DNA from 2 places in the Vibrio aerogenes genome. Region 2 is predicted to be linked to the other one. Evidence: riboswitches for the same ligand, from Rfam matches in the RefSeq annotation. Region 2 holds a riboswitch; the other holds the start of a gene.

Region 1 (14,994 bases), on a different replicon from region 2:
ACTGAGATTGCGGCAGTGCACCATTGATGATATTCAAGCGCTGCCCCTGTTTGTAAACCATGATGGTCGGAATACTCCGGATTTGAAATTGTGCCGCCAGTTCCTGTTCCGCTTCGGTATTGATTTTAATAAACCTGACTTTTCTGTGACGGTTTTTTGCACTTTCTTCAAAAACCGGCGCAAAGCCCACGCATGGATTACACCATGGTGCCCAGAAGTCGATGACAACCGGAATATCGCTTTGCATCAGCGCCTGAAAGTTTTCTGAAGTGCCTTCAACCGGGTGGCCGTCAAGTAAATGCTGACGACACTTTCCACATAGCGGAACATCTGAAACCTGCGTGGCAGGTAAGCGGTTCATCGCCTGACAGGATGGGCAGCGTGTTTTAAAAGTCATGATATGCAGCTCTTGTTATAATAAAAGAATATACCTAATCTACCTTTAGATGCAGTATCAGGTTGTATGGGTATCCGGGAAAAATATCATCAATCATTGAATCATAACAACCATGAGTTTTGTAAGTCTGTCATCTGAGCCGCTGGTTGAAGCATATTCAGTGTTGAACCTTTATCAGAAACATGTGATTTAAATAACTATGTCCGGATGTTTTCAAATCGGCTGAACCGGGTATAGATGGTGTGGAGGTGTGCAATGACATATCACAGACATAGCTTATCGATCGGGCTGGAACGTGTTGACCATGAATTTTTTGTTTATATCAAGGCAACCGGAACACTCACTCATCAGGATTATGAAATCATTACGCCATTACTGGATGCTGCGATTGCGAAAGTCAATACGCCCCAGGTGAATGTATTAGTTGATATAACACAATTTGAAGGCTGGGAGCTGCGGGCTGCCTGGGATGACTTCAAGCTGGGTTTAAGTCATGGTTCGGACTTTAATAAGGTTGCACTTTATGGTGAAAGAGAGTGGCAGGCTCTGATGGCGAAAGTGACGGATTGGTTTACAACCGGCGATGTTCGCTATTTTGAAGATTATGATGCCGCTGTCCGTTGGCTGCAGAACTGAACGGATAGGTTCTTGCACAACGGCTGATTCGTATTACAATACGCTGGCGGGCAACTTGATGCATTCAGGTTGCTCATATGCCTGAGATCACTCAGGTCTCTTGTTATTTATCGAACTTTTTATTAATCGAACTTCGGGGCGGGGTGAAATTCCCCACCGGCGGTGATTTTGTTGCAGATTGCGGTGGCAACTCAGCAAACAGCCCGCGAGCGCCTGAGACCATTGATGGCCGCAGGGACAGCAGATCCGGTGAGATACCGGAGCCGACGGTGATAGTCCGGATGAAAGAAGATCGACCAGACCCATGAATCCGTGATATTGATGATTCGTGATCGTCCGGTATTTCAATCATCACCCCTGTGCATCTTACATTATGGAGAATTCATAAGGTGGCAGGAATATTATTCATCATGGTCGCATGTTTAACATGGGCGATTGATACTCTCATCCGATACCCGCTTCTGGGGGCCGGATACAGTACACTTCAGGTCGTTTTTACCGAGCATTTGATTTTGACAGTGCTGATCTCGCCTTTTGGCTGGCGGTATCGTCATTTTTTTAAGCAACTGAACTGGCGAATGGTTTTGTGCATGCTGTTTATTGGCGGTGTCGGCTCGGCTTTGGGAACGCTGGCTTTCACCGAAGCATTTCACTACCTGAATCCAACACTGGTGATTTTATTGCAGAAATTACAGCCGGTGGTGGCAATTTTACTGGCCTGCTTCGTACTGAAAGAGCGGATTCAGTCTTCTTTTGTATTGTGGGCTGGTATTTTAATTCTTGGAAGTCTGGTGATGATGTGGCCTGACATCCTGACTTTATCACGCCATGATCTACATACGACCCGTCAGGGAAGCGACATTATTCAGGGATATCTTTATGCCTTGGGGGCTGTTGTTGCCTGGGGGGGGCGCAACGGTTTGCGGAAAATACCTGTCACTACAACAATGTCCGGCAAACGCAATTTTGTTCGGACGCTTCTTTTCCGGTTTCACTGTGTTAGCTGTTTTAATCTGTTTTCAGCCTGCAAGCATCCAGCCTATGGCAACAGGTGACTGGGAGTCTGTTGTGATGATGGCATGCCTGAGCGGACTGGCGGGGATGTGGTTCTATTATCAGGGATTGCGTTACATACCTGCACGCCGGGCAACTCTGGTTGAGCTGACATTTCCTGTCTTTGCCGCAACAGTGAACTGGATGTTTCTCGGGCAAACTTTGTCCTTCTATCAGATTGTGGGTGGGTTGGTCCTGCTGACAGGCAATCTGGGATTGCAGCTGCGTGAAAATAAAGTGGTTCAGCCAGCCTCTGCAACGCTGACAAAACAGCAGGCATAAATCACTTTTCTCCGACAGATTCAGGGCTGAAATTTCGGGTGAGCCCTTTTTTATTATCGGGGTTTTATCCAGATGCCGGGCAGAAATCTGTCCGGGGTAAAAGAATAGTACAACAATGCAAACATTTTATATGTCTTATATGCGTTTGATTGCTATATTCAGGGCGTTTATAAATATATGCAATCAATATCTTATGTGATTTGCTGGCTCTGATATCCATATGAGGCTGAAAAAATGAAAAAGAACTATCGTACAGGCCGACGGTTCACCGGCTATTTGTTATTGGTATTGCTCAGTTTTCCCTTGCTGGCCAGGTCGATACTCACCGGGGAAGACGGTTACCGGCTCTGGCTCAAATATGATCCCATCAGCTCACCGGTGCTGTCAGACAAATACAGACATCAGTTTTCTCACTGGCAGGTATTGGGAGAGAGCCAGACGCTACAGGTTGTCCGGCAGGAACTGGATTACGCCTTTCGCGGACTGCTGGGGAAAAGTCTCCCTGTTGCCCGGAGTTCAGAGGCGTCTCTGATTATCGGAAGGCTGGCAAACCTGCCGGCACCGCTGCGCATTGAGGTGGAGCAAAGTGTGCCCGCGTCAAAAGAAGGTTATCTCATAAAAACAATACGTTACCGGGGAAAGACCGTCAATGTTATTACGGCAAAAACAGATATTGGGGCATTGTACGGTACTTTTCGTTTACTCAGGCAGCTGCAAACACTGCAGTCTGTTGACACAATGCATATTGCCTCGGAACCAAAGCTCAAAATCAGGGTACTGGATCACTGGGATAACCTGAACCGGCATGTTGAGCGCGGATATGCCGGACAATCTATCTGGGACTGGCACAAATTACCGGAATATATTTATCAGCGCTATTATGATTACGCCCGGGCCAATGCTTCTGTCGGCATTAATGGCACCGTTCTGAATAATGTCAATGCGGACCCATTAATCCTGACACCACGATATCTCGATAAAGTCACCGCTTTGGCGGATGTATTCCGTCCATATGGTATTCGGGTATATCTGTCGGTCAAATTCAGTGCGCCACAGTTAACCGGTGGGCTGAAAACCTCTGATCCACTCGATCCGGCCGTCAGACAATGGTGGAAAAATAAGGCCCGCGACATTTATCAAAAGATTCCTGATTTTGGTGGATTTTTGGTCAAGGCTAACTCAGAAGGACAGCCGGGCCCCGGCGATTTTGGCCGGACGCATGCCGAAGGTGCAAATATGCTGGCGGATGCTTTAGCGCCTTATGGGGGGATTGTGATGTGGCGTGCTTTTGTCTATGCCAATGAGAAGCATGAAGAACGCTCAAAGCAGGCTTACAGCGAGTTTAAACCACTGGATGGCCAGTTTCGTGACAATGTGTTGCTTCAGGTGAAAAACGGTCCGGTTGATTTCCAGCCCAGAGAGCCGGTCAGTCCGTTATTTGGTGCAACACCCAACACATCACTGATGATGGAATTCCAGATTACGATGGAATATCTGGGATTCAGCACCCATGCCGTTTATCTTGGCCCGTTATACAAAGAAGTCCTTGAAACAGATACGTATGCCAAAGGTCAGGGTTCGACCGTCGCAAAAGTGATTGATGGTTCGTTGTTTGGTCACCGGCTCAGTGGTATCGCCGGTGTGTCTGATATCGGCAGTGATCGTAACTGGACCGGACATATATTACTGCAGGCAAACTGGTATGTGTTTGGCCGGCTGGCATGGGATCACACTCAGTCAGCCGCCGGCATTGCCGGTGATTGGATCAAGATGACATTAACGCATGACGAACAGGCGGTTGCAGCGATTGAAAAGATGATGATGGCTTCACGTGAAGTGACCGTGAATTATATGACGCCACTGGGATTACATCACATCATGGGCACTGGCCACCATTATGGGCCCGGTCCCTGGGTTGATTCTTTACCGCGGGATGACTGGAATCCGGTTTATTATCATAAAGCGGATCAAGCCGGTATCGGCTTTGACCGATCTCCGCGGGGTGTGAACGCAGTTGAGCAGTATTTCTCACCGCTCCGGGAGCAATTATCCGACCCGCAAACCACGCCGGAAAAATTTCTGCTCTGGTTTCATCATTTGCCCTGGGATTACAAAATTCCCTCGTCAGGCCGTACATTGTGGAATGAATTAGTTCACCGTTATTATCAGGGCGCTGCCGATGTGAAAGCGATGGCGGCGCAATGGGATCACCTTCAGGATAAGCTGGATCCATTGCAGTTTGAGCAGGTCAGAATGGCTTTTGTGATTCAGCAACAGGAAGCCGAATGGTGGCGGGATGCCTGTGTTTTGTACTTTCAGCAATTCTCCGGTCAGCCGTTACCTGATGGACTTGAAAAACCTCATCATACACTGGCGTATTATGAACAGTTAAGTTTTCCTTACGCGCCGGGCCAGGGCGGAAAGTAGCCTCATCAGTCCGGCACTCCGGTTTTCTGATGCCGGAGTGTCGGGTTCTTTGTTTACCAAAAAGGAGAATATCCCGGAAATATAAAAAGCCGGGATTTTATTTGACCGGAAAAATAAAACACAACCCGGTGGCAATTAATATTCACAACACAGCAAAGTTTGCTCAAGGTTAAAGAATGAAAACATATATTAACATTTTTTATGCACTTTAATCCCGGACTTGATATATTCATAGATCGTTTCTGGCATATGCCGGTGACACGTTGCGTGGGATTCAGAGTAAGCGTTGGGGCTTTATATCAATAAGATGGACTGAGGCGATATAGTATGAAAACAATATCATTTAAAGCAAAACTTGTTGCAATTGTTATATCTATTATTTTTGTAACGATTATGACTTCTTATTTAAGCGCCAATGTTTATATTAGTCGTTATATTCATAAAGCGGATACATCATTTATCAGTTCTCAGATTGAAACCGTCAGAAATGTGATTGCTGATAAAATTGAAAGCAATATTGTATTGGCAAAATCAACAAAATTCAGTTTCTCTGAAGTGAAACAAGCTGCTGAAAGAACAGGTTTTCATGATGCAGTAAAAGTTGCTTTTGGTATGGCGATCAGCAAAGAAGGGAAAATTTCGGACGAGGCCCTGACTCAGAAATATCTGAATTTACTTGCACAGGCTAACGGAAAAGTGATGGTGACGGATGTTTATTTTCAGAACAAGAAGCCATTAATTACGATCATTGTTCCTGAAGGGGAAGAAAAAGGGAATTTATTCGTCGTTGATCTGACGCCACTGGGATTATTGCTGAAATCGATGTCTGTTGACGGCAGCTACCTTGAATTAATGGATGCAAAAAACAGCCTGGTATTTTCGAATAAAATTGATGGAAATATAACCCCAATCAGTCAGACATTTGATGTCGCCGGAAAAACCTGGACGCTGACCGGATTTATTGACAATGATTATATTCAGAATGATACCGATAGCTTAAATAACCGTATTACGATTGCGCTGATTATTGCTGGGATCATTCTTATTCCAATTGCATTTTTATTAATCAACTGGGTGATGAAGCCGATTTTGTTATTGAAAAATCTCATTGCAGATCTGGCCAATGGTAACGGTGATTTGACGCACCGGTTACAGGTCGATACCCGTGATGAGCTGGGTATGATTGCACAAGGCATTAACCAGTTTATTTCGAATCTGCAGACGATGATGAAACAGGTGAAGCAGTCTACGGAGTCTATCAGTCAGGAAATCAGGAAACTTGAAGAACAAACGGATTCGAACGGGCATCTGCTTCATCAGCACAGTATGGAGCTTGATTCAACGGTGACTGCAATTAATGAAATGAGCTCCACGGCATCCGTTGTGGCTGAAAATGCTGCCAACACAGCGAATCAGACCGAGATGACAAATGCGGAAGCCTCTCAGTCACGTGAGGTGGTCCGGCAGGCGGTCGATAATGTCAGCTCATTGATAGATGAAGTGGAAGAAACGGCCCGTTTTGTTTCTGAGATGAATGAACATACGGATGAAATTGGCCATTTGCTGGGCGAAATCGGTGGGATAGCTGAACAAACCAACCTTCTGGCCCTGAATGCTGCGATTGAAGCGGCCCGTGCGGGAGAGCAGGGACGCGGATTTGCCGTCGTTGCCGATGAAGTCCGTGCACTGGCTTCCCGGACACACAAAAGTACCGAAGACATTGTTGGTATGCTGGAGCGTTTGAAATCCGGGACTTCAACTGTGGTTGCCGGTATGGAATCGACCAAGTCCAGCTGTCGTCATACCGCAGAGACAACCGGTGTTGTTATGTCTTCGCTGGATAAAATGACCCGGTCTGTCACCGAAATTAATGACTTATCTGTTCAGATTGCAACCTCAGCAGAAGAACAAAGCAGTGTGACGGAGGATATTAACCGCAGTATGGTAAATATCAGAGAGATGGTGCAGCGCATTAACGAAAATGGAGATAACACGACAGAGACAGCACAGCGTTTAATTCAAACGAATCAGCAGCTGTCTGATATTGTCAGCCAGTTTAAAATTGAAGCCTGATACAGCCAAACGGCTCTGAAAACGTTTTAAGTTCTGTCCCCGGTCATGAATCAGAAAGTTCATGACCGGTTTTTATTTTTCGGCCTGATGGTTTTTTATGCGGTTCTGAAATGTTAATTATATGGTTCATTGTTGTATCAATCGTGAGTTGATTATCGCCCTGTTGCGCAATTAACAAAAATATTGTTAATGAATTGCTAATAATTTTGTTGGTTAGTTTGTAAAATGTATATCTTTTAGGTTTTTTAAATGTTGTTGTTGTGTTGTTTTTAGTGCGATCGTGCACCAATTTTGTGCGTCAACATAAAAATCTTTAAACGCGTATTTTTAAAAACGATCTATATTTATATGTAATATTTCATGATATGATTGCCTTTTGATTAGCTAATTATTCATATTTAATGTTTAAATATGTTTTTTTAGTTTCGATCATACCGGAAAAATGCTGGTGGCACACTTTGTGCTGTTTGAGTGCTGACAGACATTTTGTACTGACAGGTCGTCAGTTTCCACATTTTGAAGTGATTTAGATAGAAGGTGATAATGAAAAGAATGAAGTTTCTGACCGTATTGTTGTTTGGTTTGATGACATCTTTTGCTCAGGCCGCGGAAGGCAGTTTAATTCGTCTGGGCGTCGAACCCGGTTATGCGCCCTTTGAGATCAAAAAGCCTGATGGTTCTCTTGCCGGATTTGATATCGATTTGGGGAAAGAAATCTGTCAACGTCTGAAAGCTCGTTGTGAATGGGTTGAAAGTGATTTTGACGGACTGATTCCGGCGCTTAAAGCCAAGAAAATTGATGCAATTCTGTCTTCAATGTCGATTACACCGCAACGTCTGGAAGAAATTGATTTTACTGATAAGCTCTATGGCACGCCAGCCCGTCTGGTCGCCCCAAAAGGGATGACACTTCAGCCAACGGCACAATCTCTTGCCGGCAAACGTGTTGGTGTATTCCAGGGGACGACAGCGGAAACTTATGCAAAAGACCAATGGGCAGGGCATGGGGTTGATGTCGTTTCTTATCAGAATCAGGACCTCGTGTATGCTGATTTAGTCAACGGACGTCTTGATGCCTCTTTTCAGGATGCTGTGGCTGCCGATGACGGATTTTTGAAGCGTTCAGTCGGAAAAGGATTCGCATTTAGCGGCCCGGAAGTGAACGATGAAAAATATTTCGGTGTGGGTGCCGGTATTGGTATCCGTAAAGAAGACCAGCAGTTAAAAAACAGTATCAACAAAGTTCTTGCCGATATGTTAGCTGATGGAACCTACCAGAAAATAGCGAAGCAATATTTTCAGTTTGATATCTACGGTAAATAAATCATCTTTCAAGCAGCCCCTTGTGCACATAACAATGTTTGGTTATGTTGATATGACGGGCTGTTTTCTTCAGGTAAATTAATATGTTACAAGGTTATGGCAGTGTTATCTTTGATGGTGCTGTAATGACAATTGAGCTTGCGGTGTTATCCGTTTTTGTTGCAATTGTCCTCGGACTACTCGGCGCATGTGGTAAATTATTTGGTAACCGGCCTGTTGTTTTCCTTGCGAATATTTATACCACAATTGTTCGTGGGGTGCCGGATCTGGTGCTGATGATGCTGATCTTTTACGGACTTCAGCTGATTCTGAACCAAATTACCGAGTTCAGCGGATTTGAACAGATCGATATTGACCCTTTCACCGCCGGTGTTTTGACGATTGGTTTTATTTATGGCGCGTATCTGGCTGAAACGTTTCGCGGCGCATTTCTGGCTGTGCCTGATGGTCAGCTGGAATCAGGAACCGCATACGGTTTTACCCCCTGGCAGATTTTCCGGTTGATTCTGTTCCCGCAAATGATGCGTCATGCACTTCCCGGATTATCAAATAACTGGCTGGTTATTCTGAAGTCGACCGCATTAGTTTCAATTATTGGTCTTGCTGATGTCGTGAAGGCCACTCAGATGGCGGGTAAAGGCACTTATCAGTTCTTCTTTTTCACGATTGTTGCTGCCGCGGTTTATCTGCTGTTCACCACCATCTCGAATTTAGTGTTTTACTGGCTCAATCGCCGTTATGCTTTTGACCAGAGGAAGATGACGTCATGATTGAAATTCTGCAACAATATGGGAAGGCTTTTCTCTGGTCTGATGGTTATCATTTCTCTGGTGTGGCTGTCACACTCTGGTTACTGGTTATCTCGGTGTTACTGGGGTTTATCACTTCGGTACCGCTGGCTGTCGCACGGGTTTCTGAAAACCGCTTCGTCTCTTTTCCGGTCTGGCTGTTTTCTTATGTGTTCAGGGGAACGCCGCTGTATGTTCAGCTGTTAGTGTTCTACACCGGGGTTTACACTCTGGGCTTCGTGCGTTCCACCGAGTTTTTGAACTGGTTTTTCCGCAGTGGATATAACTGTACGCTGATTGCGCTGTACTTAAACACTTGTGCTTATACCATAGAGATTTTTGCTGGTGCGATTAAAGAAACCAACCGGGGTGAGGTTGAAGCAGCAAAAGCTTACGGCTTTTCCCGCTGGAAAATGTATCGCCACATTATTATCCCGTCTGCACTACGCCGGGCATTGCCGGCTTACAGTAATGAAGTGATCATGATGCTACACTCAACGTCGCTGGCATTTACGGCAACGGTTCCGGATATTCTGAAAGTTGCCCGGGACGTCAATGCTGCAACATATAAGTCATTTCATGCGTTTGGTATTGCTGCGGTTTTATATCTTATCATTTCATTTTTGCTGGTAGCGTTGTTCAGAAGAGCCGAGAAACGGTGGTTAAGACATCTCCGGCCGATTTCAGCTCAGAAGTAAGGAATCTTATGCATAACTCAAAACTTGCCGTCAAAGATCTTCATAAGAAGTACGGATCTCATGAAGTGTTAAAAGGTATATCGCTTCAGGCCAATGCTGGTGATGTGATTAGTATTATCGGCTCATCCGGTTCCGGGAAAAGTACTTTTTTACGCTGTCTGAATTTTCTGGAAAAACCGTGTGACGGGGCCATTTATGTGAATGGTCAGGAAATCCATATGGTCCGCAACAGTGACGGACAGTTTAAAGTATCTGATGACAAACAGCTGCAATTGCTGAGAACCAAACTGACGATGGTTTTCCAGCATTTCAATTTGTGGAGTCATATGACGGTGCTGGAAAATGTCATGATCGCACCGATGAAAGTTCTGGGGATCAGTGAAGCAGAAGCCAGACAGCGTGCACTGACATATCTGGATAAAGTCGGGATTGATGAACAGGCGCAACAGCGTTTCCCGGCTCATTTATCCGGTGGTCAGCAACAGCGGGTTTCCATTGCCCGCGCTCTGGCAATGGAGCCGGAAGTACTGCTGTTTGATGAACCGACTTCAGCGCTTGATCCTGAACTGGTTGGTGAAGTGCTGAAAATTATGCAGAAGCTGGCAGAAGAAGGCAAGACGATGATTGTGGTCACTCACGAGATGGAATTCGCCCGTCATGTCTCAAACCATGTCATCTTTCTTCATCAGGGAAAAATTGAGGAAGAAGGCAATCCGGAGGAAGTCTTTAATCATCCTAAAAGCGAGCGCTTACAGCAATTTTTGTCCGGTGCACTGAAATAACCGGCGTGTTCGGGCATGAAAGCGCAGCACTCTGCATCCACCTCATCTGAACCTGGCTACCGTGTTGTCGTGTATTTGCCGGGTTCATCCTCCCTGTTTTCTGCCGGCGCTGCTGAAGCGCCTTTTTTAGCGGCTAACCAGTTACTGAATGAAGACAAGTACCAGTTGACCTGGCTGTCTGGTTCAGAACTGCCACCGTGTGAACCGCTTCACGGGCCGCAATCTGTACAAAGCACTCCGGATGATGTGACATGTGATTTACTGATTATTCTCTCTCATTCTGCTCCCGAACTGCCACTCCCGGGCGAAGAAAAAATCTGGCTGCAGCATCTGATACAGCAGCAACAGGTTCAGGTGATTGCCTCGCATGCCGGACCTTTCTGGCTGGCAGAATGTGGGTTGCTGAACACTCAGTCCGTGGCCGTACACTGGTCTCTCATGGATGATTTTCATCAGCAGTACCCGGCTTTAACGCTGTCCGATTTCTTGTATACCACGAAAGACAGGCTCACAACCTGTGCCGGACAGGCTGCTCTGCTTGATTGCATCATACAGTTGATTGAGAGCCGGGAGGGTCATGAACTGGCTTATGATGTTTCCGATCTGCTTTGTATGGATCGGATTCGTTCAGCGGAAGAACGTCAGCGCCTGCCGGCGAAACATGCCGGCGAGACTCAGCCCCGGCTGACCATGGCAATTGAGCTGATGGAAAATAATATCGAAGAGCCATTATCAACCGGAGAAATAGCCAGCTTAGTCAATATTTCACGCAGGCAGCTTGAACGGCTGTTCAGGCGCTATCTCGACACGATGCCGGCACGCTACTATTTACAGTTGCGTCTGAAAAAAGCCCGTCAGTTATTATTAACAACCAATACCTCTATCGTACAAATCGGTTTGCATTGTGGCTTCTCCAGCGGGGCGCATTTTTCTACTGCCTACAAATCCTTCTACCAGATCACCCCACGGGAAGAACGTTCAAAAAAGTTTCATTCTGATCAGGTTTAATCATGCTGAACCGGATAATTTGACGTTTCACCCTGAATACTTTGCCATCAGATTTTGGCTCAGAAGGTGAAAAGTTATAAATATCCGTCGGATTTATGTAATTTTTGTCGTCTTATTTTTTATAACCTGTAAGTCTGAGCTGCCTCAAAATAAGGCATCTGTGGTTTTGTCAGGAGAGACAAGATCAGTCATGGACTTCTGGTATGAAGAAAAGACAATCATCGACAATGGATATCAATCATGATTATTTTACGTCCGGCCCGGCAGGGTGATATTCAGCAGATTGAGCAACTGGCTCATGACAGTGGTACTCAGGTGAGTACTTTACCTGCCCAGCGTGCTTATCTGGTGGAGCGGGTCAGCCATTCGATGGATTCATTCCGGCAGGAAGTATTAGCGCCCGGAGAAGAGAATTATTTGTTCGTACTGGAAGAAACCGTCACCGGGCAAATTCTCGGCACTGGGGGAATTGTGGCGCTGGCTGGTTTTCTGGAGCCTTTTTATGCGTTCCGCAATGACATTCTGATTCACTCCTCCAGAGCATTGAAAATACACAGCCGGATTCACGCACTGACACTGACACATGATCTGAGTGATCACTCCCAGCTCTGTTCCTTTTATGTTGTACCGGCTCTGAGAGATTCACTTTATCCGGCGCTGGTCACGCTCGGACGGCTGATGTATATGGCTGTGCACAAAGAACGATTTGCTGAAGACTGGATGGCGGTTCTTCCCGGTATCGCGGATGCATCGGGCAGAGCACCTTTCTGGGATCATGTCGGCCGAAAATTTTTCCGGATGTCTTACCACGAAGTCGAACATTATAACAGCACTCTGGATCGCACCTTTATTGCCGAGCTGATGCCGCATCATCCATTATATGTCCCCTTAATCAATGAAGAAGCTCAGGCCGTCATGGGGCAGATACATCCGGACAGCGAGCTGCAGTACCGGTTGTTGTTTGATCAGGGGTTTGAAGCAGATAAATATGTGGAAATTTTCGATGCGGGGCCCATTCTGACAGCGAGAAAGAATACGCTAAACCTTTGGCAGAATATCCATCAGTGTCAAATTAAAACAGTCAAAAAAATGGCTCATTCCTGTCAGTATTTAATGGGGATGACAACAAAAGAACATGAATTTCAGGCAGGGATTATTGAGGCCTGGCAGGACGGGAATACGTTATTCGTCAGTGATGCAACGTGCGCAAATACCCCCGGATTAGAGGTCGATCAATCCGTCTGGTGTTTGCCACTGGACAGACTGCATCTGTAAGTCACCAGATTTAATCAAGGATTAGTGAACATGATGGTAATTCGTCCGGTCATTCAGGATGACCTGGCTGCGCTCAGGGAGCTGGCAGCTAAAACCGGTGTAGGGTTTACTTCTTTACAGGATGATGAAGCGCAACTTCGTGCGCGTGTTGAACGCATGATTGGGACATGGCAGGGAAAACTGCCCTTGTCTGAACAGGGTTATCTGTTTGTTCTGGAAGATACTGATACTGAGAAAGCCGTCGGTATCTGTGGGATCGAAGCTGCAATCGGGCTGAATGAAGCCTGGTATAACTACCGCGTCGGCACCTTGGTTCATGCATCAAAAGCTCTGGATATTTATAGTCAGATGCCGACATTATTTCTCAGCAATGATCATACCGGCCATAGTGAACTGTGTACGTTATTTCTTGATCCGGCTTACCGGCATCATAAAAACGGGCAGCTTCTTTCAAAAAGCCGTTTCTTATTCCTTGCAACTTTTCCGGACCGTTTTGGCAGCAAACTGATTGCAGAAATGCGTGGTGTGTCCGACGAGCAGGGGTGCTCGCCGCTTTGGGAAAGCCTGGGGCGTCATTTTTTCTCAATGGATTTCGCTCAGGCCGATTATCTGACCGGTATCGGTCAAAAATCATTTATTGCTGAGCTGATGCCTAAACATCCGCTTTATGTCGACTTTCTCAGTGAAGAAGCGCAGGCTGTGATTGGTCAGGTTCACCCCGATACCATACCGGCCCGGAAGATTCTGGAAGCGGAAGGGATGCGCTATGAAGGATATGTGGATATCTTTGATGGTGGTCCGACAGTCGAAGCTTATATTCATGATTTGCGTATAGTTCGCGAAATCAGAAGCTGGCCGGTGGAAATCGTTGAGAATTCATCAGGTTCAGCCAATACTTTTTATTTAGTAGGAAATGAAAGTTTTTGCGATTACCGGGTGATTTCCGGTACGCCAGAGTTCTCGGAAACTCATATCCGCTTAACCCGTGATCAGGCTGACCGGTTAAATGTTGGTGCTGGTGATACGGTTCGGGCGGTCACACTTTTTGCACAGGAGACAGTCTCATGATTCAGTCCGGTTTATATATTAATGGTGAATGGCGCAATGGCCGTGGCAGTATTTTTGAAAAGCGGGATCCGTCGACTGATGAAGTGATCTGGGCTGCTGAAGAAGCGGGGAGTGAAGATGTGTCTGAAGCCATTCAGGCGGCACGTCAGGCATTTCGCTGCTGGTCGGGCACGGATCTGGACAGCCGGCTGGAGCTGGTGAATTGTTTTGCTGAAAATCTGACAGAATCCAAAGAAGCGCTGGCGGAAGTGATTGCAACAGAAACCGGCAAACCGCGCTGGGAATCACTGACCGAAGTCCAGGCGATGATCAATAAAGTTAAAATTTCGATCGATGCTTATCACGATCGGACCGGGCATAAAGTCACTTTAACCGGCGATGGGCAGGCGGTATTACGCCACCGCCCACATGGTGTGCTGGCGGTTTTCGGGCCATACAATTTCCCCGGCCATTTACCGAATGGTCATATTATTCCGGCATTACTGGCGGGAAACTGCATTGTATTTAAGCCAAGTGAACTGACACCCTGGACGGCACAGATGACCATGGAAATCTGGCAAAAATCCGGCTTACCCGCAGGTGTGATTAATCTGGTTCAGGGGGGGAAATCAACCGGGATTGCACTGTCTGCACATGCCAGCATTGACGGACTTCTGTTTACCGGAAGTGCCAATACGGGGTATCAGCTTCATCGGCAGCTGGCCGGGCAGCCGGAAAAGATTCTGGCACTGGAAATGGGCGGTAATAATGCACTGATTGTTGAATCGTTCAGCGATGTGGATGCGGCGGTGAATCTGATTATCCAGTCTGCCTTTATCTCGGCGGGACAGCGTTGTACCTGTGCCCGGCGTTTACTGGTGAAAAACGGTATGGCGGGTGAACAGTTGTTACAGCGACTGGTTGACGTTGCCGGAGAGATTCGTGTCGGTCGCTGGGATGAAGAACCCGCACCATTTATGGGGCCGGTCATTTCTAACGATGCGGCTGATCATCTGTTATATGCACAAAATTCATTACTGGCGGCTGGTGCGAAAGGGCTTCTGCCGATGACCCGCCCGGTGGAGCAGGCTGCATTTTTAACGCCTGGTATTCTGGATGTGTCTGGTGTTCACATGCTGCCGGATGAGGAGTACTTTGGTCCTCTGTTGAGTGTGATGCATTACGAGACGCTGGAAGAAGCGATA
Region 2 (14,994 bases):
GATTTTTTCTATACCGATATGTCTGGTACTGGTGTGGGGATCGAGGGCATTGAGCTGGGTGGCTATCAATGGGATTTTGCTTATGTCGCCAGTGATGATGCTGAAGGCGATTTTTGGGCAACCAATGCCAATAACCCGATGCATGCATTGCATGTTGGGGTCGATTTGGGTGGCGTTGAACTCCATGCCATGGGGAAATACCTGCCTGACAATGATGTTGACGGCACTCAATATGCAGATAACGGGCTGGAGATGACGGCTATCGTGCATACAGATCAGTTCTTTGGCCTGTCAGACAAAGGGTTTACCAAATACATTGGCCAGATAGGTAAAGGTCTGGGGTCCGGGCAACTGCTGGGCGGGACATTGACAACATATAATGCATGGAAACCAGGCAATGGTGCGCTTGAAGGTCCATCGCAAATGAAGAAAGTTGAAAGTGGTGATATTTCAGCCCGCGCTTTAATCTGGGGCGGCTACTTCTTTGAGAGCGGTGTCAGTGTTTTTCACTCAATTCAGGGGCAGTATAACGATTTGGATAACGGTGGCAAAGACAGCTGGTTGTCGGCAATGGTCAGACCAACATTTCCGGTTTCGCAAAATTTTTCTATCGTGACTGAAGCTGGTTATCAGTATAACCGCTGGGAAGATGCCAGTGGTTCAGGGGATCACGCGACCAACTATAAACTTACGGTTGCCCCGACAATTGTGGTCCCAACCGGCTTTGGTCCCGCACCTGAAATCCGCTTTTTAGCTACATATCTGGATGGGTCGATGCGGGATAAAGCCGATTTACTGGTCGGTATTCAGGCGGATATGTGGTGGTGATTTCTCTGGTCTGAGTCTCCGGTTCTGATTGAATGAATCGTTTTACACTGGGTCACAGAGGGGTGCAGTGTAACGTTCATCCGGGTCAACAGACTCTGGGGAAAACTGATATTGAGGACTAAATACCAGTTCCTGATTGTAGGTCACTCAGGCAGATATCGAACACAGACACGCATAAACCCATCCTTGGGGCTCTGCCGCGCCTTCCCTGGCGCGGAAGGTCTGCTTATCGATATCTGCCTCGTTACCAAAAGTGGAGCATATTTAGGAACAGGTATTTAGCTTTTATTGAGGAGAAGCTTTGATTGAGGAGAAACTTTTATTGAGGAGAAGCAATGGGAACGGCTCAGGCACTTAACAAACGTATGTCTATTGTTGCCCTGACATGGCCGATATTCGCAGAAGTGCTGCTCCGGACGGCGTTGGGGACGAGTGATGTCTTTATGTTGAGCAGTTATTCCGATAAGGCGGTGTCTGCGGTTGGCGTGATTACCCAGCTCACCTTCTTTCTGATCATTATCTCAGCATTTGTCAGCAGTGGCACCGGCATTCTTATCTCTCAATATAATGGCGCCGGGCGATCAGAAGAATCTTCTCAGGTTGGCGTGGCAAGCGTCATGTTATCGCTTGTGATCGGTGTGTTGCTGAGTCTGCTTGCGGTGGCCGGAACAATCTGGTGCTTACCTTATTATGGTATGGAAGCACAGGTCGAACAGTATGCCGCAGCGTATCTGTTGATTACCGGCGCGATGACTTTCAATCTGACGATCAGTATTGTACTGACAACGATTTTGCGCAGTTATGGCTATTCCCGTTCGCCGATGGTGGTTAATTTGATCAGCGGTATCTGCAATGTCATTGGAAATTATATTGCCCTGTTTCAGCCCTTTGGACTTCCGGTCTATGGTGTAGAAGGGGTCGCAGTGGCAACGGTGTGCAGTCAGGTGATCGCAACACTGATGCTCTGCTATATCCTTGCCCGCAGTGATATCCGGTTACCTTTATCCGGCTTCCGGGTCATTCCGAAGGCGATATATACCCGGATTCTCAGTATTGGCGGGATGAATGCCGGTGAGATTCTCTCTTATAATCTGGCACAGATCTGTATTACTTATTTTGTGGTGCAGATGGGGACGTCATCACTGGCTGCGTTTACTTACGCTCAGAATATTTCCCGTTTTTCTTTTGCTTTTTCCCTGGCTCTGGGACAGGCTGCACAGATACAAACCGGCTATTATGTCGGTCAGGGACGCTCCGGAGTCATTCTGAAAAAAGTGCAACGCTATTTTGTCGCCGGATTTCTGGTTTCAATGATTGTAACAGGGTCGGTTTATCTTAGCCGGGATCATTTGCTGCCACTTTTTACTCAGGATGCCGATATTTTACATCTGACCGGCAGCTTATTATTGATTTCTGTGTTTCTTGAAGCCGGCCGGGTATTTAACCTGATTTTTATCTCTGGTCTGAAAGGTGCCGGTGATATCAAATTCCCGGTCCAAATCGGCATTGTCAGCATGTGGGGAAATGGTGCTTTTCTCTCCTGGCTGCTGGGGATCTTTTGGGGGCTGGGTGTGCCCGGCGCCTGGATTGCGATGTCGGCGGATGAAATTATCCGGGGATGGATGATGATGCTTCGCTGGCGTTCAAAGGTGTGGATGAAAAGTGCCCGGTTTTAGCCGGCTTGTATGCCGGGCATGGTGCCCGGCAGTCTGAGGATTCCTAAAATCCTGCAATTGCGTCCGGCACCTGATAAATGCCCTGACGATATCTGAGAATGTGGGTGAGTTTCTGTTCGGGTTGATTAGACTGGATACATTCTCCCTGAACCATCGTCGTGGTATAACTCTGGCGGGTTGTTTTGACGATGAGCGGTGCAAAATGATCGTGCTGTTTGTTCTTGCCCATCATAATGACACTTTTGTCTGAACTGAAATCCCCGTCACAACGGCCATCATATTCGCCCCCATCACTGCTTACTTTCAGATAACTCATGACCCGGCTGACTTGCTGATGGTCATAAAAATAAAGGCTGAGTAATTCCATGCTGAAAGGATTGACGGATGATGAACCGCTTTTCAGTATTCTGACACCAAATGCTGTGGTGTTCTCATTCAGCTTATACCGGGCAGTATCCAGTTTGATCTGAGAGACGTAGATTGCATCTGAAGAGAGCGTGCCTCTTTCTGTATAGTGGCTGAGAATCTTGTTCTGTTTGACGGAGACAATAAACAGCTCCAGATCGGCATCAATGGCTTCTCTTGATTCTTCCTCATTGAATGCGGTATCGGCTTTCACTGCGATAATCGCCAGTTCCGGCCGGGCCGGCCAGATTTTGCACTGGGTGACGGTGTCATACAGCGAAACAATCCGTTGCCGTTTATCATGCAAATGTAGCCGTTCTCCGTAGTCGCCCATTTCTGCGTGTGGGTAGGCTTTCATCAGCGTATTAAGCACACCGTGGTCACAAAATCCTGCCGCGTGTGAGGCAGCGGAAAAAAGCAGAAGAAGAAAAGGAGAAAATTTCATTTGTCGTCCTGTCATGATATAAGCAAGTGGATTGACGGCAACCGGCACCCGGTTCACCCGTTTTTATCTGTTGGGTTATCACACCGGACAATAAAGGATGCTGCGATTAAAAACAACATTTTTTATTCCGGAAAAAAGGGTCAGGGCCAGTGAACCCGGCAGGGGTGGAGTGGATGAGAAAATAAACAGAAGGAAGTCCATCGTGAAAGCTGAATTTAAACCGGTTAATCCTGACAAAGATTTCTCATTTTGCGTGGCAGCCCGCAGGGATGCTTATCTTTGCAGTTTTGGCAGTGAGAAAGGATTTGAGACATTTCTGTCAGGCTATCAGGCGCGCATGTGTGAAAGGCTGACGCAGCCAGAGTGGCACTATTATCATGTCTGGGTGGATGGGGAGATCGCCGGACAACTGGAATTTCGCAATGTTTCCCCGCAACCGGAAACGGGTTATGTGAATCTGATTTATCTGCGTCCGGCATTCCGGGGCGCCGGGCTGGCTGATGAATTGCAGCAGTTTATCTGCCGGACGCTGTCTCAGGCCGGATGTAAACAGATGATGCTATCTGTCAGCCGGACCAATCAGCGGGCGCTCAGTTTTTATAAGAAATCAGGCTGGAAATATTTACGCCCGAATCCGAAACATCCGTTGACTGACTTCCTGTTGTATGTGCTTTAAAAATTAACCAGTCCTGCAAGCAATCTTGTCAAGTATGAGATTGATCCTTGCCTGCCTGTCTCAATTGTATTAATTTGCTCTGGTAATTGATACAAAGACATATTGAATTAAAATTCTCAGGGCGGGGTGTAATTCCCCACCGGCGGTATGTTCCCGGCACAGATTTTTAACCGGGAATGAGCCCGCGAGCGCCCGGTTATCCGGGGTCAGCAGATCTGGTGAAAAGCCAGAGCCGACGGTAATAGTCCGGATGAGAGAGAATTAAAGCACGCTACACACTGGCCGGTACCGGTTCGGGTGTAGTGCATGTTTGTTTTATCCCTCAAGATCTGCCCTGATTCTGGTCATAAAAATAACTGGAGTAAACCATGAATCAGATTTCTCTTCTCGCCGGTTTCGGCGATCCGCTTACCCGTGTTGAAAATGCCTTGTCTGCTTTGCGGGCTGGTCAGGGTGTTTTATTGCTTGATGATGAAGACCGGGAAAATGAAGGCGATATTATTTATTCAGCCCAGCATATCACCGCACAACAAATGGCGCTGATGATCCGTGAATGTACGGGGATTGTCTGTCTGTGTCTGACAGAAGCGCATGCAAATCAGCTTGAATTACCACCGATGGTAGAAAAAAATAACAGTGCGAATCAAACCGCTTTCACAGTCACGATTGAAGCGAAGCGTGGTGTGACAACAGGTGTGTCTGCTCAGGATCGTGTGACGACAGTCAAAACGGCGATTCATCCACAGGCGAAGCCATCAGACCTGGCCCGTCCCGGCCATGTTTTCCCGCTCCGGGCGAAAGCCGGTGGTGTCATGACCCGCAGAGGGCATACTGAAGGGACGATTGATTTGATGAAGCTGGCCGGGCTGCAACCCGCAGGGCTTTTATGTGAGCTGACGAATCCGGATGGTACGATGGCGAAAACGCCGGAGATCGTTAAGTTTGCTCAGTCACATCAAATGCCGGTTCTGACCATTGAGGATATTGTGTTATATCTGACACAAATGAATCAGAAATCCGCCTGATCAAAGGGATTTTCATTGCAGGTAAAAAAACAGCGCTTTTGGGCGCTGTTTTTTATGGCTGAGAATCAACAAATCCGGCAGAAAGGGTATGTTGCCGGGAATCATATGCTTTTCGGCAACGTTGGCCTGCCCGCAACAGCCGTTGTTTATATTTTAAACTGATTGACGATAGACACCAGAGACTGATTGATTTTTGTCACTTCTTCAGCGTCTTGCAGCACTTGTTTACCATTGCTGTCTAACTGGACGACAATGTCGCTGATGGCGGTCATATTCTGACTGAGTTCCTGAGTCACGCTACTCTGTTCTCTCGCGGCTGTTGCGATTTGAGAACTAAGCTCGCTGATTTCATCGACATAGTTTGTCATGGTTTCGAGGCTCTCTGCGACTTGCCCTGAGCTGTCAGCAGTTTCCTGACACCGGCCTTTGGTATTGTCCATCGAGCTGACCACAAACTTCGTTCCTTTTAACAGGTTTTCGAGTGCCGTTTCAATTTCCTCTGTGCTGCTTTTGGTTCTGCTGGCCAGGTTTCTGACTTCATCGGCAACAACAGCAAAGCCACGGCCTTGCTCTCCGGCACGGGCTGCTTCAATGGCTGCGTTAAGCGCCAGCAAATTGGTCTGTTCAGCAATATCACCAATCACCTTGAGAATAGAATTAATGTTTTGTGTTTCATCATTCATTGTCTGAACATCGTCGACTGACTTATTCACATCGGTAATTAATGCCGACACCGTCTCCTGAGATTGTGTCACTATCTTGCGGGACTCGATACTGGTTTCATTTGCTTGCTGGGTCAGATTTGCTGTATTTGCTGCATCGGTTGCCATTGCATTGGCAGTGGCGTTCATTTCTTCGATCGCAGCGGCAATCTGTTCCGTTTCTGACACGTGGTTTTGGATAATGTCGCTGTTTTCCCGGGAGCGATTCCGCATTTGTTCCGCATTGCCCTGCAAAGAAGTGGTGGCGCGGGTAATCTCAAGCATCATATTTTGCAGATTCTCGATGAACTTGTTCACTCCCTGAGAGATTTGACCAAGTTCATCATCGGTGTCAACTTTCAGTCGCTGAGTCAGGTCTGCATCGCCACTGGAGAGGCTTAAAACCGTTTCTTTCAGGGAAAGTACAGGCCGGTATATCATCTGGATGAGTGCGTAAGCTGCAAGTACACTGATAATCACAGCAATCGTTGTCACAAGAATCGCACTGTTTCTGGATTGTGCGAGTTCGGAAAATGCGACGGATTCACTCAGCCCGATGGCAAAATACCAGTTTTTATCTCCGGCCTGAATCCGGTGCGAGAAGAGAATTTTGTCTTCTCCGTCGAGTGTGTAGTTGATTGTGGCACTTTGCTGGCTGAGTGCTTGTTGTGCAGCTTCTTTCAGCCATGGAAAGTCGGTCGCTTTTTCTCCGGTTTTGACAGCCTTGGATGAAGAGGCCAGTACCGTTGAATCCTGATTAAGAATTAATGCCACAGCCCCCGGCATATCATTCACACTTTTCACAATATCATCGAGAAAATCCAGCGTCATATCTGTCATGATTGCTCCGCCTTTCATTTTTTCAATGATCGTGATCCAGTAGCTGTCACCGGCACCGGAATAGGGTTCAGTGACGGTGACTCCGGGCGCATTACGCCCGTCCTGATACCATGATTTTGTGCGTACATCGACGGCTAACTTATGATTGGGCCAGGATTTGGCAGTCTGGTTCCAGTATGCATCTCCGGTTTCCAGTGCAATCACTGCACTGGGCAGGTTCATCGCATTGGCCAGAAATTTTGTCTGTTCTATCAGGGCCTCTTCTGTCCCCTGAAGTGGTTTATTCTTGTACTGTGTAGCGAGCTTATGAATACCGTTGACTTTTTCGCTAATCATCGTTTCGATGACTGCGGCTTTTGAAGACGCGTATAACTGACTTTCACGCTTGATCGTGTTTGTCAGTATATCTTTTCCCTGTAAGTAGAGAACCATACTGGATAAAGACACAGAGAGTCCTACCAGCAGTATGACAAACAGAAGTAGTAATTTTTTCAGTCCAAGTCTTTTCATAAAAATTAATTCCATTTCCATTTTTTCGTACAATCGTATGACATGTTTTTTTTCAATGGTTTATTGTAAAAAATCACTGGTGATATTAAGTCTGTTGCAAAAAATATATGTTGAGCCTATTGATAATTATCATACTCATGTTGAAAAACATACAAATTTTGCAGTTCTGATTTTGTATCTTCAGGGAATTTGTTATTGAAGTAATCATAGTATATGTAGCTGCAGGGAACACAGGCACATTGTAAATGAGCTGGCGAAAGCCCGGTTATCCGGGGCTGACAGCGATGGTGGAAAGCCAGTGCTGAACGATGATAAACCAATCAACACTGTTTTTGATGCAGCATCGCACGGTCTGTTAATCCGTACCTTGCGCAGAAACCAATCTATTCCGGGCCAGCAGCCTCTGGCTGGACAGGCATCTTGAGGTTATCCGGAGAGACACACATTGAGTGATTTTTTGTGTATTTCGATGATGAGATGATCTCCCTGAAAGGGTTCACCATCAACCACATAGTCAAATACATGATCTGCCTGAATTTCAACCCGTTCAGCGGTTTGATAACGAAAGTGTTTTGGTGTGTCCTTAACACCTAATGCAGAGAGTGTGATATCGGATAGTGCTAAGATACGTCCGCTGACCGTATTTGATTCATCAAGATAAGTCATATGAAGCAACCCATCTTCAGGTGTCGGCTCACTGCCACCTTGTGCTAAAACGGTTGTAAAAGGAGCTGTATTTGCGATGACCAGACTTCTCACCGTCAGTTCTTTTTTGGGTTGGTCATCAATCTGATAGGTAAGCTCTGTTGCTTTATCTTCAATAATGGCATTGAAAAAACCACTCAGGTAGGCGATTTGACCTTTTGCATTTTTTTCTTCACGCTGGGAGTATTCGATCATTTGTTGCTCAAAACCGATACCTAGCACTAAAAGCATTAAAGAATCGTTGCAGTAGGCTGTGTCAATTTTTTTTGTCTGTCCGGACAGTATCGCTGCACATGGTTTACCAACCGGGTTGGCTTTCGTTTCGATCCCGTACAAAACGTGACACAGTGCATTGGCAGTGCCAAACGGGATCATACCCATGCGCGTATCACTGCCGTTAAGCACGCTTGCTACTTCCGATAAAGTCCCATCGCCGCCCGCTGCTATCACAAGCTGAACGTCATCAGAAATGGCTTCTTTGGCCAAATCATTTGCAGATAAACCGGGTTCAGTGCAGCGGATGATCAAGCGATATTTTTTGGTTAATTCGTGGATGAGTTGTCGTTGATATATTTTCCATTTGCCACCACCAGCGACGGGATTGGCGATTAACCATGCAGGAGAATCAAGTTTTAACAGGCCTTGTGACTTCATGCTTTTCAGGATGGATACCTGATAAGAGTTCAGCCGGGCCGTGCTTCTCACATCGTTTAATTGTTTCAATACCTGTTCGACACTTAATGTTGTGTCTTTACTCAGGAGATAAGCTGCGACCACAAAGACAGAACGTCCTCTTCCCAGTGCACAATGAACGACAACAGACTCGGACCGGGAAACATGTAAATCAATCCAGTTCAGAGCATGTCTTAATCTGTCAGATTTTGGAGCTTTGTGATCCAGAACGGGAATATTTAAATAATCAAACTGTTTATCAGATACAGCGCTCTCCAGACCGGCAAACTCAGCGGTTACATCAACAATAGACGTAATATCTCTGCTTGATAGTTCATCCAGCTCAGAGCGGAGTAAACGACGGGATACATATAAATGAGACGTGATTTTATGGATTGCCGGGACAGGGTCATGTGCTCTGGCCCAAAAATTGTAGGCCTTGACACCGAGTAAAAATGGTATGAATGCCCAGCGGATCCACCAGGTCAGTTTTCCATCTTCTGATTTTTTAAATATGGATGGAATATCGTACAAATAGGCGACCACAACCAAAGCGAGTGAAGTGCCTGTCCATACTAAAGCAATACTGGTTGCTATATTGGGGGCAAATACCGCACCAATAAAACAAGAGATTGCAATCAGCAGATAATATTTAACAATAAACATATTGTGATGCCTCACTTAACTGATCATTGTGTATCAATAAGAGAATTGAGTTTATATCGCTTCAGTATTGATTATCAGACAACTGGTCGTTTCTGATTATGTAAGAACAGCTTAAGCAATTTCTTCCGGACAGTCACGATAAATCCCTTTCAATTCAATCTGCTGACAATTTCTGACAATCCTTTCGGCTAATCTTGCTTTCGGCTAATTTTTCTTTTGGCTAACTTTGACGGACACACTGAAGAGGCACAATGATGAATCAGACAATATCCGCAATGAGCAGGGATAATGAACGGGAATGGTATGATACGCCATACGCAGGGGTACGTTTTAGCTGGTTGTCGGAACATACAGAACCGGGAAGAGCGGCGGTGCTCAGGTTCGAATGCGGTGGCAGGCTCCCGGTCCATTATCATCCGGGATGGGAACAGATTTTTATTCTGGAAGGACAATTTCAAATTAACGATCAAATTTTCAGCCGGCACGATTTTGTTTTTCTGTCAGCCGGTACCCGGCACAGCGTAGAAGCACTCACGGCAGGATCCTATCTTACCCTCGCTGAAAAAGAAGGGGTGGACATCGGTTGAATGAAAGATAATACCATTCTAAGTAACTTTCTGATCTGGATATATCTGGTTCCGCAAACCGCTCAAGCCATCCATGGGCGCTTCAACAAGGGCATCCATGCCCTTGTATGTTTGCTCCACCAGACACATCCAGATGATCAGTTTATTTTCCAGATTGGTATAAACACACTCTGGGCTGCATCTCCTGCTCAGATTGTGAAACCTGCCAGACTTTCCTTGCTTTTTCTCCACACAATCTTGTTGTGGATCATCTCTGAAAAATATTTTCTACAAATAATATCTGTATAAGATTATTTTTCTTTAATTGCATTATCTTAGAGTAAATTATGTGATTTTTTTCTTCTTTTTCAGGCGTATGCTGATCGTCAATCAGTGAGTTCAGGCTGCATAAAAATAAGAATATCCCCAAACCATCTGAATCATGCATTCTCAGGTTGTTCGGGCTTATCTCCGGCATGAAATGCCGACCCTACAGTGCAAGGTTGTAATCATGACAGAAAAACAAAAAAAATTTGGCCTTTGGTCGATTGTTCTCCTCGGTTTTAATTCAATTATTGGTTCCGGTATCTTTTTGCTTCCGGCATCACTTTACAAATTTGCTGGTGACTGGTCCGTTGCGATTGTATTTATCACTGGTGCTTTAGTGGCAACCATTGCTTTGTGTTTTGCTGAAGCGGCCGGCTATTTCAGTAAAAATGGTGCAGCTTATGTTTATACCAAAGAAGCCTTTGGCAAATTTGCCGGTTTTGAAGTTGGCTTCCTGAAATGGTTTATGCAGTGCATTGCCTGGGCGGTGATGGCGGTTGCTTTTAAAAATATTTTATCCGCTACCTTTGGTTTCTCCGGCAACTTACCGCTTTGTTATCTGATTGTGACCGGGACTGTCGTGTCGTTGACTGTGCTGAATCTCTCTGGGGTGAATGCGGCAAAAATAGTCAATAACCTCTCGACTATTGCCAAAATGTTGCCGCTGGTCTTCCTGATTGTGACTGGCATCTGGTTCATCCATCCGGAAAATATTATGCCCGGCAATGCATCACAGGCACATTATTCTCTGGGTTCTGAAACACTGACTTCTGCACTTGTACTTGCCTTCTATTCATTTACTGGTTTTGAAACATTTGGTACGGCTGCCGAAGATATGGAGAATCCCAGAAAAAATTTACCCCGCGCTATTTGCATTTCTCTGGGGATAGTCATGATGTTTTATGCGTTGGTCATGGCTGTGACTGTCGGGGTGTTGGGCGAATCTGTTGCTGAATCGAATACGCCTCTGGCTGATGCAGCGCAGGTAGTTGCAGGAGATTTTGGTTACTGGTTGATCACAATTGGCTCCATTATTTCAATCGGCGGGATTAATGTGGCGGCATCATTCCATATTCCGCGGGCACTGCTGCCGCTGGCTGATGACCAGATGATCCCGACATTTTTTGGCAGAAAAAACCACAATGATGTTCCCGTGGTCGCTATTCTGGCTTCCTGCATTGTGACGGTACCGATTGCGCTGAGTGGGTCATTTGCCCAGTTAGCGATGTTGTCTGTGGTTGCCCGTTTTGTTCAGTACATTCCCACCTGCCTGAGTGTGCTGGTCTTCAGACATCGTTTTTCAGGGAACGCCGAAGCACAGTCTTCGTTTAAAGCGCCATGTGGCTGGCTGATGCCGGTGGTTGCGGTTGGTCTTTGTCTGTATCTGCTTGCAGACCAGCCACCAGTAAAGATTGTCGTTGGTTTAAGTTTTATGGCACTGATTTCTCCTTTCTTTTTGATGGCGCAGAAGAAAGCGAAGCAGATGAAAGAAGTCAACGCCTGATTTCGGGAGAGGACTGGTTATGATTACCTCAATCAAGCATGAAATAATTGATGAATCTCTGGCAGAAGATGCTGTCAGGTGGCGCAGAGATTTACATCAGATACCTGAATTGCGGTTTGACTTATACCGCACGCAAAAATATCTGACGAATTTACTCGACACATGGGACGTGACTTATGACACAGGCTATGGTGTAACAGGTTTGGTCGTGACCTTGTGTGGCACCAGACCCGGTAAAACAATCGCTTTTCGTTGTGATATGGACGCACTGCCGATGCGTGATGAATCCGGTGCTGCGTGGGCATCCCGGATGGATGGTTGCTCTCATGCCTGTGGCCATGACGGACATATGGCCGTCATGCTGGCCGCCATTCGTCATTTATCGCTTCATCCTGATTACTGTGGTTGTGTCAAAGTGTTGTTCCAGCCTTGTGAGGAAACCGGGCAGGGGGCAAAGGCGATGATGAAAGACGGATTGTATGAAGCGCATCCGTATTCTGAATTGTATGGTTTTCATAATATGCCTCGTTTGCAGGATAAAACCGTGCAGTTGCGCTACGGAGCAATTACCGGTGGCGGAGAGAGTTTTTCGCTGTCTGTCCACGGTAAAAGCGGCCATAGCTCGGTGCCACATCAGTGTATCAATCCGATTAGCGTGGTGTGTGAAATCGTCAGTGGCTGGGACAAAATCACGCAGGCAATTCAACATGATATGGCAATTATCGCAACCTGTAAGATTGAAGGCGGAACCGCGGTGAATGGCATCCCGCAGCAAGCTTTTTCAGCTGGAACGATGCGTTATTTTGAGGCGCATATTGCCGATTACATGAAAGAACAGATGCACAGTATTGCTGAAAAAGTCTGCCGGAAATATGGCGCGACTTATGACTTACTGTTTGAAGTGTTGTGTCCGGCCACCATTAATACCATCGATCACAGTGATGTTGTGGCTGAGTGTGCGCGGCGAATTTATGGTCAGGAACATGTGTTGACTGATGTTGCGGCTTCCCCCGGTGGCGAAGATATGCAATTCTTTGTTAATGATAAGGTTGAAGGTGTTTGCTGGTTTATGGTCGGAACAAAAGGAACCAATCTTCACACGGCGACTTTTGATTTTGACGATACATCACTGCGTGACATCGCCAGTCTTATCGTGAATATTGCCCGGCATCGTCTGGGCGGAAAAGACAAAGACAGGATTTAAGCAATCATGTTTATGGATGACATCAAAATTTATGGATAAAAAGAAGAGAGAACATATGAAATTAACCATGAAAAACTCAGTATTGGCAATGACACTCCTGACCTGTATGAATGTATTTGCTGCACCGGTTTATTTTAATTCTGAAGAGGGCATGAATCGCTTGCTGCATGCGGATCACCGTTCAGATTTTCCCCGTCTGGCTAACTATTACGAAGCGCAGGAAAACAAAGTGTTCTGTGGCGTTGCCACGATTACCATTGTGCTGAATGCCTTGAAAGTGAAAGCGCTGGACCAGGCCACGGAGATTCCTTACGACACCACACTGGTCGGTTCTGATGAGAAAGGGTATTTTCCGTCCAAAAATAACTGGCAGCCTTATTTCCACCGGTACACCCAGAGAACCGTGCTGACGCACTCACCCAAAAGTCGTCTGGAAATTATGGGTAAACCCACTGCTGAGTTTGATTTTGTTGATTATGGTTTGCAACTGGCACAGTTTACCGACATGGTGAAATCAAATGGCGTGCATATCCGCACGGTTGAGCTGGCGAAGCTCGACAACCCGGCAGCGGTAAAAGCAGACATGATCCGGGCGCTGGATAAAAAAGATAACTATCTGGTTGCCAACTATAGCCGCAAGTCTGTTGAACAAAAAGGTGGCGGTCATCTTTCTCCGGTCGCGGCTTATGACAGTCAATCGGATTCATTTCTGGTTCTGGATGTCAACAGTGCCAAATATCCGTGGGCATGGATTGATGCTGATAAATTCATTCAGGCGATGCACACCAAAGATGTCAGTGCGTACCGGGGATATGCGGTGATTTCAAACTGATTTCAGGCTTCTGATACGGCTTTTATGGCGGTCTGATCATACCCGACAGGCCGCTTCGCCCAACAATCAATTCTCGCTGAACAAGCATCCTGGGATCTCCCGGGTATAGATAAGCGACTCATCTGATGAGCATCGCAGCGGGTTTTTATTGCCCGTATTTTGTAAAAAACGAAACACGTAAAAACAAAACACAAAGAACAGAGCAAAAGGAATGAAAGCATGAAAAAAATCATTGATTCACCAGCGGCTCCTGAAGCCATCGGTCCATATTCCCATGCAACAGGGTTTGACCAGCTGATTTTCACCTCGGGCCAGTTACCTGTCGACCGGGCAACCGGCGCGGTGGCAGAAGGCGGGATTACCGGGCAGAGCATTCAGTCTCTTGAAAACCTGAAACATGTGATTGAAGCCGGAGGAGGCACTATCGACACGGTTTTAAAAACCACGTGTTATCTGGCTGATATCAATGATTTTGCGGCATTTAACGCCGTTTATGCGGATATTTTCCAGTCGGATTGTCCGGCAAGAAGCTGCTTTGCTGTGAAAGATCTGCCGCTGGGCGTTCTGGTTGAAGTGGAAGCCATTGCACACAAAGCATGATCTGAGCAAGATCGGGAGACATTATGAAAAACACATCACATCAACAACTGATTGAACTGATCAGAAGAGCGGTGAAACCGGCACTGGGTTGTACGGAGCCTATTTCAGCGGCCTATGCGGCGGCGGTTGCGATGCAGGCATTTGACAGCAGAACCCCGGACCGGCTGGACGTGTATGTGTCTGGTAACCTGTATAAGAATGCGATGGGTGTGTTTGTGCCGGGCACCGGAAGAACCGGACTGCATATCGCTTCTGCAACCGGGGCGCTTGCCGGTAAAGCCGAAAAAGGGCTGGAAGTGCTGGCAGATATTACCGCCGGGGATGTGGAAAAAGCGCAGCGTCTTATTGATGAGGATCGGATCTTTGTGCATCAGGCACAGACGGATGAATTTATTTACTGTTCAGTCACCGCGACCTGCAACGATATAGAATCATCGGTGACGATTTGTGGCAGCCACACCAATATTGTCAGTCAGTCTGTGAATGGGGTTGCGACCTTTATTGCTGAGAGCGATACGAAGGCAGAAAACAGTTTGAGTCCGGGAGATATCGGGATCGATATCAAGACTATCTATACCTTTGCAACGGCAGTTAATTATGACGATATCCGCTTTATCCTTGATGCGGCGACACTCAATACGTCACTGGCTGAAGAAGGGATGAAGAATCATTATGGGTTAGCTGTTGGTAAAACGATTCAGGAGAACATTCAGTCCGGTATTTTGTCGGATGATTTGAATAACCGGGTGCAAATGTATGCTGCTGCTGCATCAGATGCAAGAATGGGCGGTGCAACTTTACCGGCAATGAGT

The links. A riboswitch is a leader RNA that binds a small molecule or an ion and turns the genes downstream of it on or off. The one in region 2 is predicted to bind FMN.
Region 1: linked by a shared signal. The riboswitch ahead of OCV29_RS19590 (DMT family transporter) and the one ahead of ribB (3,4-dihydroxy-2-butanone-4-phosphate synthase) in region 2 are both predicted to bind FMN.

What each region holds. Positions count from the first base shown of each region.
Region 1 covers NZ_AP024862.1:428,939-443,932, forward strand. The annotation lists gene trxC (thioredoxin TrxC) at 1-400, opposite strand, end outside; gene OCV29_RS19585 (SpoIIAA family protein) at 653-1,033, shown strand; FMN riboswitch at 1,159-1,330, shown strand; gene OCV29_RS19590 (DMT family transporter) at 1,423-2,088, shown strand; gene OCV29_RS19595 (DMT family transporter) at 2,000-2,368, shown strand; gene OCV29_RS19600 (alpha-glucuronidase family glycosyl hydrolase) at 2,603-4,795, shown strand; gene OCV29_RS19605 (methyl-accepting chemotaxis protein) at 5,123-6,868, shown strand; gene OCV29_RS19610 (ABC transporter substrate-binding protein) at 7,412-8,191, shown strand; gene OCV29_RS19615 (ABC transporter permease) at 8,275-8,961, shown strand; gene OCV29_RS19620 (ABC transporter permease) at 8,958-9,677, shown strand; gene hisP (histidine ABC transporter ATP-binding protein HisP) at 9,686-10,459, shown strand; gene OCV29_RS19630 (GlxA family transcriptional regulator) at 10,475-11,467, shown strand; gene OCV29_RS19635 (arginine N-succinyltransferase) at 11,708-12,742, shown strand; gene astA (arginine N-succinyltransferase) at 12,773-13,810, shown strand; gene astD (succinylglutamate-semialdehyde dehydrogenase) at 13,807-14,994, shown strand, end outside.
Region 2 covers NZ_AP024861.1:1,713,886-1,728,879, forward strand. The annotation lists gene OCV29_RS07645 (carbohydrate porin) at 1-828, shown strand, start outside; gene OCV29_RS07650 (MATE family efflux transporter) at 1,164-2,504, shown strand; gene OCV29_RS07655 (PA3715 family protein) at 2,548-3,354, opposite strand; gene OCV29_RS07660 (GNAT family N-acetyltransferase) at 3,557-4,030, shown strand; FMN riboswitch at 4,139-4,296, shown strand; gene ribB (3,4-dihydroxy-2-butanone-4-phosphate synthase) at 4,399-5,055, shown strand; gene OCV29_RS07670 (methyl-accepting chemotaxis protein) at 5,202-7,106, opposite strand; gene OCV29_RS07675 (diacylglycerol kinase family protein) at 7,533-9,149, opposite strand; gene OCV29_RS07680 (cupin domain-containing protein) at 9,401-9,736, shown strand; gene OCV29_RS07685 (APC family permease) at 10,227-11,546, shown strand; gene OCV29_RS07690 (M20 metallopeptidase family protein) at 11,566-12,750, shown strand; gene OCV29_RS07695 (phytochelatin synthase family protein) at 12,806-13,582, shown strand; gene OCV29_RS07700 (Rid family detoxifying hydrolase) at 13,802-14,182, shown strand; gene OCV29_RS07705 (L-cysteine desulfidase family protein) at 14,206-14,994, shown strand, end outside.